DNA from 3 places in the Arthrobacter sp. KNU-44 genome. Region 3 is predicted to be linked to each of the others. Evidence: riboswitches for the same ligand, from Rfam matches in the RefSeq annotation. Region 3 holds a riboswitch; each other region holds the start of a gene.
What was found. A riboswitch is a leader RNA that binds a small molecule or an ion and turns the genes downstream of it on or off. The one in region 3 is predicted to bind S-adenosylmethionine.
Positions count from the first base shown of each region.

Region 1 (5,533 bases), 2.6 Mb from region 3:
CTCGTACTCCTCGTTGGTGAGGATCAATTTGATCCGGCCCTTGACGACGTGCAGGACATCGACGTCACAATCGACGGCGTAAAGCTCGGCTTCTCCGCGGCCGCGTGGCTCGATGGAGGCCTGCAGGATCTGCAACCTCCGTTCCGATCGGGCAGTCAGGAGCCGCTCCACGATTCCCTGGCCACCGAGCGAAATCCTCGGCCCGTCGTCGCGCCGGGTCAGGTGTGTCTCCGGTGCGGCGAAAAGGTCTCCGATGGACACTGAGAGAACTTGGCAAAGCGTCACAAGGGAAGCGACCGACGGCGATGTCAGGTCACGCTCCACACGGCTCAGGAACCCTTTGGTGAGGCCAGTGGCGTCGGCAACCTGCTCGATGGTGAGCCGCTGCGATTGGCGGGCGGCGCGGATTCTGGAACCGATGGCAACGGGGACATTGCTCGGTTCAACGGGGAGAGCCTTCATTCACGAACCTTTCAGGCCGTTTATGCGGCCCTGTCATTGCAGCAATAGTAGCCGGATCGCCCGCGTGGCAGGGCCTTTGGCTAGCCGGAGGGCCGCCGATGAGTCCGCTGTGCAAGACAGCGTCTTGACTGTTACTCGCATCACTACGTATCCTCATAGGCAACAAGTGTTGTTTGTGAGGCATACATCACAGACTACTCTCCCCAATCACCAGCGCAGAGACCTTCCGCAACCCCGCGCGAACCCAGCGGACCGGCGTCGGAATCCCCCAGAGCTCTGCGCATCACTTTCAGGAGCCAACCGTGGACTCTTCGTTCATCAATATTGCGATCGTGGTGGTGTATTTGCTTGCCATGCTGGCCTTCGGCTGGTGGGGCAAGTCGCGCACCAAGAACAACAGCGACTTCCTGGTGGCAGGACGCCGCCTCGGTCCGATGCTCTACACCGGCACCATGGCCGCCGTCGTCCTCGGCGGCGCATCGACGGTTGGCGGCGTCGGTCTCGGCTACAAGTTCGGTGTCTCCGGCATGTGGCTGGTGGTCGCGATCGGTTCGGGCGTGCTCCTCCTGAGCCTGCTTTTCGCCGGCACCATCCAGCGACTGAAGATCTACACGGTCTCCCAGATGCTGAGCCTGCGCTACGGCCAGCGAGCCACGCAGACCTCCGGCATCGTCATGCTGGCCTACACACTCATGCTGTGCGCCACGTCCACTGGTGCCTACGCCACCATCTTCGTTGTCCTCTTCGGCTGGGAGCGCTGGCTTGCCATCGCCGTCGGCGGCGCAATCGTCCTCGTCTACTCCACCATCGGCGGCATGTGGTCCATCACCCTCGCCGACCAGGTGCAGTTCATCATCAAGACGGTAGGCATCTTCTTCCTCATGCTCCCGTTCGTCCTCAACGCCGCCGGCGGCTTCGACGGCATCCGTGCCCGCGTTGACGCCAGCTTCTTCCAGTTGGACGGCATCGGAGCGCAGACCATCATCACGTACTTCGTGGTCTACACCCTGGGCCTCCTGATCGGCCAGGACATCTGGCAGCGCGTCTTCACCGCCAAGACCCCCAAGGTGGCCCGTTGGGGCGGCGCCACTGCCGGCATCTACTGCGTCCTGTACGGCGTCGCCGGAGCTTTGATCGGCCTTGCCGCCCGCGTGGCCCTGCCCAATATCGACGTCAAGGCCCTCGGCAAAGACGTTGTCTACGCCGAGGTAGCCACCCACATCCTGCCGATCGGCATCGGCGGCCTCGTCATGGCCGCGGCAGTCGCGGCCATGATGTCCACCGCTTCCGGGGCCCTCATCGCCGCAGCCACCGTTGCCCGCGCCGACGTAGTCCCGTTCGTGGCCAGCTGGTTCGGCAAGACAATCAACACCGACGACACCGAAAACCCCGAGCACGACGTCAAGGCCAACCGGTACTGGGTCCTTGGCCTGGGCATCGTTGCCGTGCTGATCTCGATGGCGGCGCAAGACGTCGTGGTAGCCCTGACCATCGCCTACGACATCCTCGTGGGTGGACTCCTGGTTGCCATCCTGGGCGGGCTGGTCTGGAAGCGCGGCACCGGTATTGCCGCGGCCTGGTCCATGGCGGTCGGGTCCGTACTGACGCTGGGCCTGCTGATCGCCTACGCCACGGGAATCATCCCCAGCGAAGACGGCGTCTACGCCAACGATCCCATCTACTGGGGCCTCGGCGCCTCGCTCGTGGTCTACGTTGTGGTCTCCCTGCTGACCCCGCCAACCGAACCCGCGGTCCGCGAAGCTTGGGACCGCCGCGTTGCCGGAGCAGCCGTGGAGGAGCTCCCCTTGGAAGCCCACCCGGTGGCCAGCCACTAAGCTTCACAGAATCAAGTACGACGGCGGCGCCGCACCTTCTCCTCGAGGGTGCGGCGCCGCTGCCTTTTGGAACCATTTCTACCGAGCCTTAATACCGGGCCGCGATTGTACCGTTCCATGTACAGTAGGAAGAGCTTCAAGAGATGTGGTGCCAAGCTCCGACTTGCCACACGCCAACCCCATGTTCGCGGGTGGTTCGGATGAAGAAGCGGCCCGGCTCGGACCAGAGACAACCGAACGGGCAAGAGCAACTCCACAGGAGAAGGCCATGCCTTTCGAAATCGGCGCCACCGCCGACCGCACCACCCAGTCCGGCACCCTGTTGTTGCCCCGCCCCCGGCGGGTGGACGAGTTCGTCCGGGTGATTCCCGGCGTCGACCTGTCCCAAGGCTCCATCACGTTCGTGGTGGACGGGAACTTGGAACGCTATTGGCATCATGAGCCGCGGCTCATCACCGAAGCGCTCTCAAAGGCGGTCCAGCCCGCCCGCTGGTTCCCGGCGACACGGAAACTCACCCTTACGGTGGCGGCAACCGGGCACCGGGCAGGCGTGCAGAGGCACTTCATCCTGAGCGCGTTTTAGCCGCCCGGGTTTAGCACCTCGGGTTCAGCGGAGCCCGGGGCTACTCGATCTCTTCAGCCTCACGGTGTTCGTCGGCATCGAGGGCAACCGGCCGCTCGTCGTCGTCAAGAACCTCGGATTGGTCGTCCCAGTCCTCGTCCACCGCCAGGTCCTCGTTGTAGTCATAGGCGGGATCGGCCTCGACCGTGGGACGGTCGGGGTGGCGGGCGTGGGTCTCGGTGCTGTCCATGGTGCAACCTCCGTTCGACGTGCCGCTGAGCCCATCGCACAGGCATAGGAGGCAGCCGTCCAGCGCTACCCCGCCAATTCGTGGACCCTGTCCATCCATCCCAGCACTGCCCCCTGCCGTGGTCAAGGCTTCCCGGGAGCCTCCCGTTTTTGAGGGGGACCTAAATTCTCCAGTGAGGATTACCGGCCGAAAAACCGCGGAAATTGGCGATAGAGTGGAGCCGCAATGAGGCGATGAAGCCCGCCCCAGCAACCCAGGAGTCCCGGTGCAACCGCACACAAAACCCTCGCATCCAGACAACTCGCATCCAGATAATCCGCAGGACTCAAGCAGTCCATCGCAGGACGTAGCAGCCCCCAAGGCTCCCCCGTCGTCGTCGGACATCAAGCGCTGGCGGCAGTACTTGGCGGATGAGCGAGCCGAGGCCGCCGTTTACCGCCAACTGGCGCAGCGCCGCGACGGCGAGGAACGCGAAATCCTTTTGGCCCTCGCAGAGGCTGAAGGCCGCCATGAGGCACACTGGCTCAAGCTCCTCGGCGAACATGCCGGTATGCCGAAGGCGGCCTCGGTCCGAAGCCAAATGCTCGGCTTCCTGGCCCGGAACTTCGGATCGGTGTTCGTGCTGGCCCTCGCCCAACGGGCTGAAGGCCGCTCGCCTTACGCGAAGGATCCGGCAGCGACCCGCGCCATGGCGGCCGACGAACAGATCCACGAAGAAGTAGTCCGCGGCCTGGCGACGCGCGGCCGCAACAGGTTGTCCGGCACGTTCCGCGCGGCCGTATTCGGCGCCAACGACGGCCTTGTCAGCAACCTTTCACTCGTAATGGGCATGGCGGCCACCGGCGTTCCCGCCACCGTGGTCCTGTTCAGCGGCATCGCAGGCCTGCTGGCGGGCGCCTTGTCCATGGGTGCCGGCGAGTATGTCTCGGTGCGCTCGCAACTCGAGCTCCTCAAGGCCACCCGCCCCACCCAGGCCACGCTCACCGCAGCCCCTGCGCTGGACATCGAGCACAATGAGCTGGTCTTGGTGTATCTGGCCCGGGGCATGTCCCGAGAAGCCGCCGAACACCGGGCCGCCGAACGCATGGGCCTCTACAGCTGCGATTGCGATCCCAGCCTCTCGCTCCAACCCGAAGTGGAAGAAACCGTCAACGAGCACGAGGCCGTAGGCTCCGCCTGGGGTGCCGCGATCTCGAGCTTCTGCTTCTTCGCTTCGGGCGCCATCGTGCCCATCCTGCCGTTCATCTTCGGCATGACGGGCTTCGCGGCGCTTGCTGTGGCCGGTACGCTGGTGGGCATCGCGCTTCTGTCGACCGGCGCCGTCGTCGGCTTGTTGTCCGGAACCTCGCCGCTGACCCGCGGCCTCCGGCAGCTCGCCATCGGGCTCGGTGCGGCCGCGGCAACGTATGGGCTGGGACTCGTCTTCGGCGCAGTCATCGGTTAGTAGCGCCGGCCCGACGGGGCGCCGGTGCAGGGACTTGGGGGAAGACTTGCATTCAAACTACGGTTACGACGGCGGTCCGCCGCCCAAGCGCCCCAGTACCGTTCTGGCGCTGTTCCGAAACTTGATGGTGGTGGCAGTCGTCGCTGCCGTAGCCGTCCTGGTCAGTGGATTCCTCCGCGGCGGCCCCGGGATCACCGGCTTGCTTCCAAACCGGACCCCTTCTGCCCATGCCACGGCAAGCAGCCCCGGGCAGGACGGGGCTCCCGGGCAGGCACCACAAAAAGCGGCCCGTGCGCCGGATACCCCACCACCTGGACTGGAGGAAGCCGGGCAGCCGCTCGGCTCCCCCGCGAAGCCTGCGGTAGCCAGCAGCTCCTACAAGTTCCTGGCCACCAACGCCGACGGCACCCCAGTTGGCTACTCTCCGTGCCGGCCATTGCACTACGTGGTCAACGCAGCCCTCGCCCCGGCCGGATCCGAGGGGCTCATCGCCGACGCCATCGCCAAGATCGCCGCCGCCACCGGCCTCAAATTCGTTGACGACGGCCCCAGCACGGAAAACCCCTCCGAGAAGCGCAAGCCCTACCAGCCCGCGCTCTATGGAGATCGTTGGGCACCGCTGTTGATTTCCTGGACCACGCCCGAGGCGGCTCCGGGGTTGGCAGGAACCGTCATCGGAACCGGAGGCAGCACCATGTACAGCTTCGGCACCGGACCCAAGAGCTACGTCTCCGGAAGCCTGGACCTCGACGCCCCGCAAATCACGGAACTGCTGGGTGTCCCCGGGGGTGCCCATTATGTCTCCGCCGTGATTCAACACGAACTTGGCCACGTGGTGGGCCTTGACCACGTTGAGGATCCCATCCAGCTCATGTACCCGGAGATCGGTGCCCCGGATGGCTTGGCAGCCGGAGACCTGAACGGACTCTACAAACTCCACACGGCCCCGTGCCGCACCGACCTGTAGCCCGGTTCACCTG
Region 1 is NZ_JBPXNG010000002.1:1,090,666-1,096,198, forward strand. Features, by position in the region: gene ACSVHC_RS05820 (helix-turn-helix domain-containing protein) at 1-462, opposite strand, end outside; gene ACSVHC_RS05825 (sodium:solute symporter family protein) at 765-2,297, shown strand; SAM riboswitch class IV at 2,432-2,551, shown strand; gene ACSVHC_RS05830 (hypothetical protein) at 2,566-2,880, shown strand; gene ACSVHC_RS05835 (hypothetical protein) at 2,921-3,109, opposite strand; gene ACSVHC_RS05840 (VIT1/CCC1 transporter family protein) at 3,375-4,553, shown strand; gene ACSVHC_RS05845 (matrixin family metalloprotease) at 4,678-5,520, shown strand.
Region 1: linked by a shared signal. The riboswitch ahead of ACSVHC_RS05830 (hypothetical protein) and the one ahead of ACSVHC_RS18305 (aminotransferase class V-fold PLP-dependent enzyme) in region 3 are both predicted to bind S-adenosylmethionine.

Region 2 (5,533 bases), 3.0 Mb from region 3:
GGGGCGGGAAAGGCAGAAGCTTGACTCATGGGACTATTCTTACAGTTACCCATGAGTAACAAGCTACGGGCGCGTAGCGTTGCAGCAAGAGGCAGGATATGAACGTGAGTGACACTGATTCCATGGTGGAGGCAAAGCCGCACGAGCGGATTCATCCGTGGACGCGCTACGTGGCACTCGGTGATTCCTTTACCGAAGGCATCGGCGACCCGGAACCCAACAATCCAGGGGGACATCGCGGCTGGGCCGACCGCGTAGCCGAGGAACTGAGCAGGGGACACCGGGATTTCGCCTACGCTAACCTCGCCATCCGCGGGCGGCTGCTCCAGCAGATCCTCGACGAACAACTTGGCCCGTGCATGGACCTCAAGCCGGACCTCGTGAGCATCTCCGCAGGCGGCAACGACCTCATCCGTCCCGGCGGCGATCCGGACGCCCTGGCCGAGAAACTCGATGCCGCCGTGCAGACCCTGAGTTCCGAAGGCGCCACCGTGGTTCTCTTCAACGGCCCGGACACCTTGTCGTCAGTACTCGGCCGGATCCGCGGCAAGGTGGCCATCTACAACGAAAACCTCCGCACGGTGGCCGCCCGCAACGATGCCGTGATCGCTGATATGTGGTCCCTGCGGCAGCTCTCCAACTCCCAGATGTGGGACGAAGACCGCCTGCATTTCTCCCCGCTCGGCCACCACACGATCGCCGCGATGGTCCTCGACTCACTCAATGTGCCGCATAGCCTCGAACCACTGTTCCCCAAGCCGCTCCCCCAGCGCAGTTGGCGCGAAGCCCGCTCGGGCGACCTCGTATGGGCACGGGAGTATTTTGTCCCCTGGGTCATCCGCAGGATCCGGCACCGGTCCTCCGGTGACGGCATCCTGCCGAAACGCCCGACGCCGGGACCCGTCTTCGGTCCTGCCGACACCTTCCTGCCCCGGAGTTGAGCGGGAACCACAGGGCGGGTCACGGGGGGCGGGGCTAAGCTGGTGAAAGACCTAGGAGGCCTGTACCGTGAACAATTTGATCTTCTGGATCATCGTCTGCTCTTGGCTGATTCCGATGGGGATCCGCATGTACAACCGCTCGCGCCAACGCAGGCTCCGGGACTTCCCTCCGCAGAATTACCCCGGTCAGCCCTATCCTCCGCAGACCAACCCCGTCGGATACCCGGAGCAACCCCCGGTAATTTTCCCGGCTGAGCCGCAACCCCCGGTGGCGACGCCCGTACCGCAGGCCGCTCCGCCGTCGTCGGCTGCTCCGCAAACGAACAGCGCGCCCCAGCCGAACAGCGCGCCCCAAGGCTACCGGGCACGGAAACTGGCCGAACTGGACCAGGAGTACAGCGACGGGAAAATCGCCATGGAGGATTACATGAAGCTCCGCCAGGAGATCATGAACGGCTGATTCAGCCGAAGAAGGCTTCGCGCAACTGGGGGCCGAGCTGGCCGATCTCGGTGAGGAAACCGTCGTGCCCGATCGGCGCCTGGATTACGTGAACCGGGACCTCTCCGGGCAAGGCCTTGGCCAGCTCGTGGGATTGTTCCGGGAAGTAGAGCCGGTCCGAGTCCACCGACGCAACGAAGAACTTCGCCGTTGCCACGGACAGCGCCTCCTCCAATGAGCCGCGGCCGCGGGTGATGTCGTGGCTCATGAGGGCCTCGGTGATGGCGATGTAGCTGTTGGCGTCGAAGCGCTGGACCAGCTTGCGTCCCTGGTGGTCGAGGTAGCTCTCCACCTGGTAGCGGCCGCGGTCCCCCAGCGCGGCAGCCTGGAGGGGTGCCTCGCCGCCTTGGGCGTTCCTGCCGAAGCGGAAGTCCAGTTCATCCGCCGAACGGTAGGTGATGTGGGCGATCCGCCGGGCAAGGGCCAACCCCGCCTCGGGCGCGGCCTGGCCATAGTAGTCACCGCCGTTGAAGTCGGCGTCCTGCCGGATGGCGAGCGTCTGGGCCTGCGCGAACGCGATCTGCTCGGCAGTGCTGTACGCCCCGATCGAAATCACGGCGCATCGCTCGACCCGGCCCGGATAGCCGACAGCCCATTCGAGTGCACGGGCACCGCCCATGGACCCGCCCACGACGGTGTGCCAGCTGCGGATCCCTAGAGCGTCGGCGAGCCGGGCTTCGGCTACGGTGCTGTCCCTCAGCGTCACCAGAGGGAAGCGGGAACCCCACGGTTTGCCGTCAGGAGCGCTCGACGACGGCCCGGTGCTGCCGTAGCAGCCTCCCACGATGTTGACGGAGACCACGAAGTAGCGGTCCGTGTCGATGGTGGCGCCCGGACCAACGAGTTGCTCCCACCAGCCTTCTTCGTCGCTCTCGCCACGGGCCACATGGGTGCTGCCCGTCAGGGCGTGTTCCACCAGGACGGCGTTCGAAGCGTCGGCATTGAGCCGCCCCCATGTTTCGTACGCAAGGAGGACCTCCGGCAGGAAACCTCCGGCCTCCAGTTCGAGTCCGCCCACGGAAACATATTTGAGTGTTCCGTCCTGGGTACCGGAAAGGGGTATGGCTGTTGCAGCAATTGTCATTCGTTGACACCTCACATCGCGCTTGCCCGCCGCCAACACAGCGAAGGGCCAGGTCTTCACCCGGGGCACCCCGCCGCGAATGGAGGGTTGCCGGCCAGCAAGCCGGGGCTGTCGCTGGCACTCATGACCTATAGGAAGAGTCTAGGAAAACCGGACCCCTTCTGACGAAGATTATGACACCTTTGTGACACTTGACCGTGTTTTGTTCACGAAGCAGGGACCAAGGAGGCCGGCTGGCGAAGATTCATGTTGCGTCGCCCGCCGGCCTCCTGCGCCATCCGGAGCGGCACTAGCTGCCCTTCGCCGCCCGGAATCCTGACTCGAGGTCCGCGAGGATGTCGTCGATGTGCTCGATCCCGACGGACAGCCGCACCAGGCCCGGGGTCACTCCGGCCACGGCCTGCCGTTCGGGGGTCAGCTGGCTGTGTGTCGTGGACGCGGGGTGGATAACCAAGGAATGGACGTCCCCGATGTTTGCCACGTGCGAATGCAGTTCCAGGGCGTCCACGAAGCGTTTGCCGGCGTCGATCCCGCCGCGGATGGTGAAGGACACCACCGCGCCGGTGCCGCGGGGTCCGTACTTCCGCCCGCGCTCGAACCACGGACTGGAAGGCAGCCCCGCGTACGCGACCGATTCGACGTCGTCGCGCCCTTCGAGCCATTGCGCCACTTTCGTGGCGTTCTCCACGTGGCGTTCCACCCGCAGGCTGAGGGTTTCGATTCCCTGGGAGATCAGGAAAGCGTTGAACGGTGAAACTGCCGAGCCAAGGTCGCGCAGGAGCTGGACCCGGGCCTTGAGGATGTAGGAGAGGTTCGCGCCGAGGGCACCGTCCTTGCCGAGGTCCCGGGCATAGACCAGGCCGTTATAGCTGGGGTCCGGAGTGTTGAAGTTGGGGAACCGCTCGGGGTCCTTGCCGAAATCGAAGTTGCCGGAGTCCACGATGACTCCGGCAATGGCGGATCCGTGCCCGCCCAGGTACTTGGTGGCCGAATGCACCACGATGTCCGCGCCCCACTCGATGGGCCGGATCAGGTAGGGCGTGGCGAGGGTGTTGTCGACGACGAGCGGGACTCCGGCTTCGTGCGCGATGCGGGAGACGCCCTCGATGTCCAAAACGTCCTGGCGCGGGTTGGAGACGACTTCGGCGAAGAACAGCTTGGTGTTTGGCTGCACGGCGTCACGCCAGTGTTCGAGGTTGTCCGGGTCCTCGACGAAGGTGACCGAGATTCCGAATTTCTTCAGCGTGTGCGCCAGCAGGTTGTATGTGCCGCCGTAGAGGCTCGGGCTGGCGACCAGGTGGTCGCCAGCCTCGGCGACGTTGAGGATGGCGAACGTTTCCGCGGCCTGGCCGGAGCTCAGCAGGAGTGCCGCGAGTCCACCCTCCAGGCTCGCTATGCGCTGTTCCACCGCATCCTGCGTGGGGTTGCCGATCCGGGTGTAGATGGGTGCCAGCTCGGCGAGCGCAAAGCGGTTGGCCGCGCTTTCCGCGCTGGGAAAGACGAACGAAGTGGTCTGGTAGATGGGAAGTGCCCGGGCGCCGGTGGCGGCGTCCGGCTCCTGGCCGGCGTGGATCTGGCGCGTTTCGAATGACCATCCTTGCGACATGCGGACTCCTGGTTGTCTGGGCTCTTGCCGTGTTTCAGCCTGCCGGGCTGAAGTATTCAGCCTGCCGGCGTTCGGTTGGCGCCAGTCTATGGACGGTATTGCGGGCTCCGGAAGGTTTGTGACGAACACAGTAGTTTTCGGTCCCGGCGCGTCCTGAAGTGACTCTGAGCTGCCTTTTCGATACATCCCACCTTGGTTAGGCTTGACTTAGCTGAGAGCTCCATCACAAAGTGCCAAGATGAAGCCATGCGCATGGATCACGTCTCTTACGCTTGTGAACGAGATGGCCTCTTGGCCACCACCGAGCGAATTTCCGCAGCATTGGGAGTGGACGCAGTCCGGGGCGGAGTGCATCCGCGCTTCGGTACCCGGAACATGATCATCCCCCTTGCTGACCACAAATACCTGGAAGTTGTCGAGGTCCTAGACCACCCGGCATCCGACAAGGCACCTTTTGGACAAGCAGTCCGTGCACGCTCCGCCGCAGGAGGCGGTTGGATGGGCTGGTGCGTCGCTGTTGACGACCTGAGCCCGTTCGAAGAGCGGCTCGGACGCGCCGCTGTCCCCGGCAACCGCAAGTTTCCGGACGGCCGCGAACTCGTTTGGTCGCAGATCGGCATCCTGGGACTCATCGCCGATCCCCAGGTTCCGTACCTGCTCCGTTGGGAGGGCGACCCTGCACTTCACCCGTCCCTCGTGTACCCAAGCGACGTCAAGATGTCCAGCCTCACCATTGCCGGCTCCGCGGAACGGGTTACCGAATGGCTCGGAGAACCCGTGGAGAAGCCGCTTGAGGACGTTGCTGTCCAATGGATGGCTCCGCACGGAACGCCGGGCATCATGTCGGTAACGTTCGAAACCGCCAACGGAGCCGTCACGATCTGACGGACCAACGGGCCAGGATGGCCCGGAAAACTTCGGCCGCCATTATGCGGGTGCCAATGACGTCACCCCGCAATGGCGGCCGAAACCTTTTAACGCGCCCCTAGCCCAGCCCGATGGCCTTGCCGAAGACACTGAAGCCGACGAACGCCACAATGTCCAGGAGGGCGTGGGCCACCACGAGCGGCATGACCCTTTTGGTCTTCGTGTATATCCAGCCGAACACGAGGCCCATGACGGCATTGCCGATGAAAGGTCCGAAGCCTTGGTACAGGTGGTAGCTGCCGCGAAGGAGCGCGCTGAGCACGATCGCCAGCGGGGTGCTCCACCCGAACTTCCCGAACCGGTCCAGGAGGTAGCCCACCACGATCACTTCTTCGACGACGGCGTGCCGCACCGCGGAGAGGACCAGCACCGGCACGGTCCACCAGTAGGAGTCCAGGCCGCTGGGAATGATCGCTGTGGTGATCCCCAGGGCGCGGCCGGCAGCATAGAGGCCCAGCGACGGGATCCCGATCAGC
Region 2 is NZ_JBPXNG010000002.1:636,217-641,749, forward strand. Features, by position in the region: gene ACSVHC_RS03785 (alpha/beta hydrolase) at 1-29, opposite strand, end outside; gene ACSVHC_RS03790 (SGNH/GDSL hydrolase family protein) at 99-941, shown strand; gene ACSVHC_RS03795 (hypothetical protein) at 1,009-1,401, shown strand; gene metX (homoserine O-acetyltransferase MetX) at 1,403-2,524, opposite strand; SAM riboswitch class IV at 2,538-2,653, opposite strand; gene ACSVHC_RS03805 (bifunctional o-acetylhomoserine/o-acetylserine sulfhydrylase) at 2,814-4,130, opposite strand; gene ACSVHC_RS03810 (VOC family protein) at 4,377-5,015, shown strand; gene ACSVHC_RS03815 (CPBP family intramembrane glutamic endopeptidase) at 5,116-5,533, opposite strand, start outside.
Region 2: linked by a shared signal. The riboswitch ahead of metX (homoserine O-acetyltransferase MetX) and the one ahead of ACSVHC_RS18305 (aminotransferase class V-fold PLP-dependent enzyme) in region 3 are both predicted to bind S-adenosylmethionine.

Region 3 (5,533 bases):
GTCGAAGACATCGCGACGACTTCCAAGACCATGCCCGAATTTCCGCAAATCTGGGCATCGATGCTCAGTTCCGGCCCAGCGGGCGCGGACACCGTTTCAACGGAGACAAGCAACTAACGATGGCCCGCGACGCAAGCTCCTGGGATGAGTCCGATGTCCGGATCCGCCCCAACAAGAAGGGCACACGCCCCCGCACGAAAGACCGCCCGAGCCACGACGACGCCGTGATCGGGCGCATCATCACAGTCGACCGCGGCCGTTACACCGCGATCGTGGGCGAAAGCTCGGACAACGAACGCATTGTGATTGCCGCACGCGCCCGGGAACTGAGGCGCTCCCCCGTGGTTCCCGGAGACTTCGTGGCCCTCGTCGGCGATGTGTCCGGAGCCCCGGACACCCTCGCTCGCCTCGTGCGCGTCCAGGAGCGAAAGACCCTCCTGCGACGAAGCGCCGACGACACGGATCCGATCGAACGGGCCGTCGTCGCCAACGCCGATCAGCTCGTGGTGGTGGTTGCGGCCGCCAATCCGGAGCCGCGCACCGGATTCATCGACCGCGCCTTGGTGGCAGCGTACGACGCCGGAATCGAGCCGTTGCTGCTCGTCACCAAAGCGGACGTCAAGGATCCGACGGAATTGCTCGCCAACTATGTGAGCCTTGGTTTCCCCATCATCATCAGCCGCACGGCCGACGCCGGCGCCTCCGGCATCGATGCCCGTTCAGACGACGGCCTCTCCGCCCGCCTTGATGGCGACGCCGTCGGCCAATTGCGGGACTACCTCGACGGCAAGGTCACTGTGCTCCTGGGCCATTCCGGCGTCGGGAAGTCCACGATGGTGAATGCCCTCACCGGCGCCGAGCGCGCCACGGGCGGGGTCAACGCCGTGACGGGTCGGGGACGGCACACTTCGTCCTCTGCCCTCGCACTGAAGCTCAGCGATGCCCCCGGGGGCAGCTGGATCATCGATACGCCCGGCATCCGCTCCTTCGGCCTCGCCCACGTGAACCCGGACCGCATCCTGCATGCCTTCCCGGATCTGGAACCCGGAACGGAGATGTGCGAGCGAGGCTGCAAGCACGATGCCTCCGCGGTTCGATGCGGACTGGATTCCTGGGTCGCCGACGGCCACGCCGGCGAGGCAGGTCCGGCCCGCTTGGCGTCGTTGCGCCGGCTCCTCGGCGCGGACCCGCGCATGGAAGCCCAGGAGACCAAGGAATTGGGTACGGTCAACTAACTGCGCGCCTGCCGTCCTACCTCCCCGGCTCACCGGCGAACAGACGGTAGTTTGGAACCATGACCCAACCCGATTCGAGCTACAACGACGACCTGCGGCTGGCACACGTCCTGGCCGACTCCGTCGATTCCCTGACAATGGAGCGGTTCAAGGCACTGGACCTCCAGGTCGAGACCAAACCCGACCTGAGCCCCGTCACCGATGCCGACAAAGCAGCAGAGGAAGCAATCCGTGGGCAGCTCTCCCGTTCCCGCCCCCGCGACGCCGTCCTCGGGGAAGAATTCGGCAGCACGGGCCACGGCTCGAGGCGTTGGATCATCGACCCCATTGACGGGACCAAGAACTTCGTGCGTGGCGTACCCGTCTGGGCTACGCTGATCGCCCTCGTGGACGAGGGCGAGGTAGTAGTGGGGCTCGTGAGCGCTCCGGCGCTCGGCAAGCGTTGGTGGGCGGCCAAGGGCTCGGGCGCCTACATGGGCCGGTCGCTGGCCGCAGCCACCCGGTTGAAGGTTTCCAACGTGTCGCGGCTCGAAGACGCCTCGCTTTCCTACTCCGAGCTTTCCGAGTGGAAGCAGCACGATAAGCTGGACAACTTCCTGGGCCTCGAGAACGATGTCTGGCGCAGCCGTGCGTATGGCGATTTCTGGTCCTACTGCCTCGTGGCCGAGGGCGCCGTGGACATCGCTGCCGAGCCGGAACTCCAGGTCTACGACATGGCGGCTTTGGTGCCGATCGTGACGGAAGCCGGCGGGCGCTTCACGTCCCTGGACGGTGCGGATGGTCCCTTCGGCGGAAACGCCGTGGCCACTAACTCGATCCTGCACTCCGAGGTCCTCAAGAGGCTCAACCCCGAGCTCGACGACCTCCTCTAGTCCACTCTCTCCACTGAATAAACGACGGCGGACGCCCACTTTTGGGGGCGTCCGCCGCTTTTTCTTCGGCAGGAGGCACATTTTTCCGGCGGTGTAATAATCCGCTTAACAATCGCCGGTCACATTGGAATGAGCCTTGCCGGTGTCCTACGCTCTTTACAGGTCACGAGTGCCAGCGCGAAACCCCGGTTTGCTGGCCGGCAACCCTCCATCGCGGCGGGGTGCCCCGGGTGACGACCCGGCCGGTCCGGAACGGATGCGGCAAGCGCGGACCCCCTGCACGCAGGGGTCCCTCTTGAGTGAGGTCCCATGAGCACAGCCACATTTACTTCCCAGGCTCTTTCGCTGAACAACGAATCTGCACAGCACCGCGGTGAAACCCTCCCCCGGGCATCGCGCCCACTCGCTGCGGTCACCGGCGCGGAGTTGCAGGCACCCTTGATCCAGGGCGGCCACATCCGCTACGCCAATCTTGACTACGGCGCTTCCGCACCTGCCCTGACGGTGGTTTCCGCGTACCTCAACGAGATCCTGCCGTACTACGCGAGCGTCCACCGCGGCGCAGGCTATGCCTCCCAAATCAGCACCTCGGTCTATGAAAACGCCCGCAACATCGTCCGTGACTTCGTTGGCGGCCGGCCGGACGATTCGGTCATTTTCACGCGCAACACCACTGATTCCCTCAATCTACTGGCCGGCTGCCTGCCAGTTGAGGACGGTCGACACATTGGCGAAGTCCTTTACCTGGACATCGAGCACCACGCCAATCTCCTCCCGTGGCAAAGTGTCCCCCACCGCAGCATCGTTGCCGCGGGAACGTTGTCCGAGACCGTCGCCAACGTCCGCACAGCGCTCTCCCACGGCGGCGTCAGCCTCCTGGCTGTCACCGGCGCGTCAAACGTGACCGGCGAAATCCTGCCCATCAAGGAACTCGCTGCCTTGGCCCACGAATTCGGGGCGCGGATTGTGGTGGACGCGGCGCAACTCGCCCCGCACCGCAGAATCGACATCGCCGCCGCGGATGTCGACTACTTGGTTTTCTCGGGGCATAAGCTTTATGCGCCGTTCGGCGCAGGTGTCCTGGTGGGCCGTCCCGACTGGCTCGACGCCGGTACACCGCACCTGGCCGGAGGCGGCGCCGTCCGAGAAGCGCGCCTCGATTCCGTCAGCTGGGCCACAGGACCGGCCAGGCACGAAGGCGGCTCGCCGAACGTACTCGGCGCGGCCACACTCGCCCGGGCCACACAGGTCATCGCCAGCCTCGACCACGATGAATGGCACGCCCACGAGGCAGCCATCCGCTCGCATCTGGTCGAGGGCCTCAAGCAAATCGACGGCGTGACCGTGCACCAGATCTTCAGCGACACGGATCCCCAGGACACCATCGGCGTCGTGAACTTCTCGCTCCAGGGCTACGACGCCGGACTTGTGGCTGCCTATCTTGCGGCCGAGCACGGCATTGGCCTGCGCGACGGACGCTTTTGCGCCCACCCGCTGCTCAAGCGCCTCGGCCTGCCCTCCGGATCACTTCGAGCCAGTTTCGGCGTGGGCTCGCGCTTGGAAGACGCCACCCGGCTCATTGCGGGCATCCACGCGCTCAAGAGCAACGGCCTCGGCTGGGACTACGTAGTGGATGCCGGCCGCTGGGTGCCGGCGAACGACCACCGCAGCTACCCGGAGTGGGCTCCCAACACTCCCGGGACCGCGGGAGCCGCTCCCTGCAGCACTGACTGATTGCGGTAGATTCGTAGGGTATTTTTCCTGTCCTACGAAGGAGTTCCTGCGTGGCCCCGCGACCCAAAGGCACATCAGCCGGCCCCAAGCTCTATGAGGAACGGCGCCTTGAACTCGGCCGGAGTTTCCAGGACGGCGGAGAACACTATGATCGTGTCCGGCCCGGCTACCCTGCGGATTCGGCCGACTGGCTGCTGCCGGAAGGCGCCCGGGACGCGGCAGACATCGGCGCCGGCACCGGAAAGTTCACCGCGCTCTTCGTCGAGCGCGGGCTCGCGGTGTCCGCAGTGGACCCCTCGATGGACATGCTCACCCAGCTCCGCAAAACGTATCCACAAGTGATCACCCTGGAGGGCACTGCCGAGGCAACTGGACTGGCGGACTCAGCATTCGACGTCGTCAGCGTTGCCCAGGCCTGGCACTGGTGCGATCCCCTCGCCGCGAGCACCGAGATCGCCCGGATCCTTCGACCCCAGGGCACTATCGGCTTGATCTGGAACCAAATGGACACTTCGGTGCCCTGGGTCCATCGATTGACCCGCATCATGCATGCCGGCGATGTCCACAAACCGGACTTCCGGCCTGTGGTGGGCCCGGAGTTCGCGGGTCTCGAAAGTCACGTGACACATTGGGAGGATCCCGTGACTCCGGCCGACATCCTCGAACTTGTGAAGTCGCGCAGCTACTACCTGAGGGCGAATGACGCCAACCGGGCCAAAGTCATGGGCAACCTTCAGTGGTACCTCTTCGAACATCTGGGCCATGCCGAGGGCGAGGTCATCCCGTTGCCTTATCTCACGCAGAGCTGGCGGGCGCGGAAAGTCTGATTCGGCCGGTACGCGATAGGCTTGGAACCGTGAAGACCAGTGCGCCCTCCTCCTCGATCGAGGACTACGTCAAGGTCATCTACTCCTTTACGGAGTGGCAGGACAAACCCATCACGTCCTCACAGCTCGCGCAGCGGCTCGGTGTCGCCAATTCCTCCGTCTCGGAGATGGTCCGCAAGCTCAAGGACCAAGGCCTGGTTGACCACCAGCCCTACAGCGCCATTACTTTGACACCCCAGGGAATGCAGCTTGCCCTGGGCATGGTCCGCCGGCACCGCCTGATCGAGACCTACCTCGTGAGGGAGTTGGGCTACAGCTGGGATGAAGTCCACGACGAGGCCGAGATGCTCGAGCACGCCGTCTCGGACACCTTCATCGATCGCATGGCCGCCAAGCTGGGCAACCCCGGACGCGATCCCCATGGTGACCCCATCCCCGCCGCGGACGGTTCGGTGAGCCTGCCGCATGCGCACCGGATGATCGAGCTCGACGACGGCCATTCAGGAAAGATCACCCGGATCAGCGACGAAAACCCGGAGCTGCTGAGGTACCTGTCTGCCGAGGAAATCGACCTCGATGCCAGCATCGAGGTGATTGGCCGCAAACCGTTCGGCGGTGCGCTGGTGGTGCGGATCGGAAAAGGTCCGGGCAGCCGCGACTACGATCTCGCCGATGAGGTCGCCTCGGCGCTCTGGGTGGCCACGGACGCCGTCCACGAAGGCTGCGTCCTCGCGGAACGCTGACTAAGCTGTGTACTGAAAAGCCTGTGTCTTAGAAAGCGTGTCCTGGAAAGCACTGTTCAGGCGCGCTGGGCGGCCGTCCCGCCGTCGTCGGCGGCTGGACCTTCCGGAGAGTCCATCACTGC
Region 3 is NZ_JBPXNG010000002.1:3,685,902-3,691,434, reverse strand. Features, by position in the region: gene aroA (3-phosphoshikimate 1-carboxyvinyltransferase) at 1-117, shown strand, start outside; gene rsgA (ribosome small subunit-dependent GTPase A) at 120-1,235, shown strand; gene hisN (histidinol-phosphatase) at 1,295-2,107, shown strand; SAM riboswitch class IV at 2,269-2,381, shown strand; gene ACSVHC_RS18305 (aminotransferase class V-fold PLP-dependent enzyme) at 2,417-3,841, shown strand; gene ACSVHC_RS18300 (class I SAM-dependent methyltransferase) at 3,892-4,668, shown strand; gene ACSVHC_RS18295 (metal-dependent transcriptional regulator) at 4,698-5,411, shown strand; gene ACSVHC_RS18290 (MFS transporter) at 5,468-5,533, opposite strand, start outside.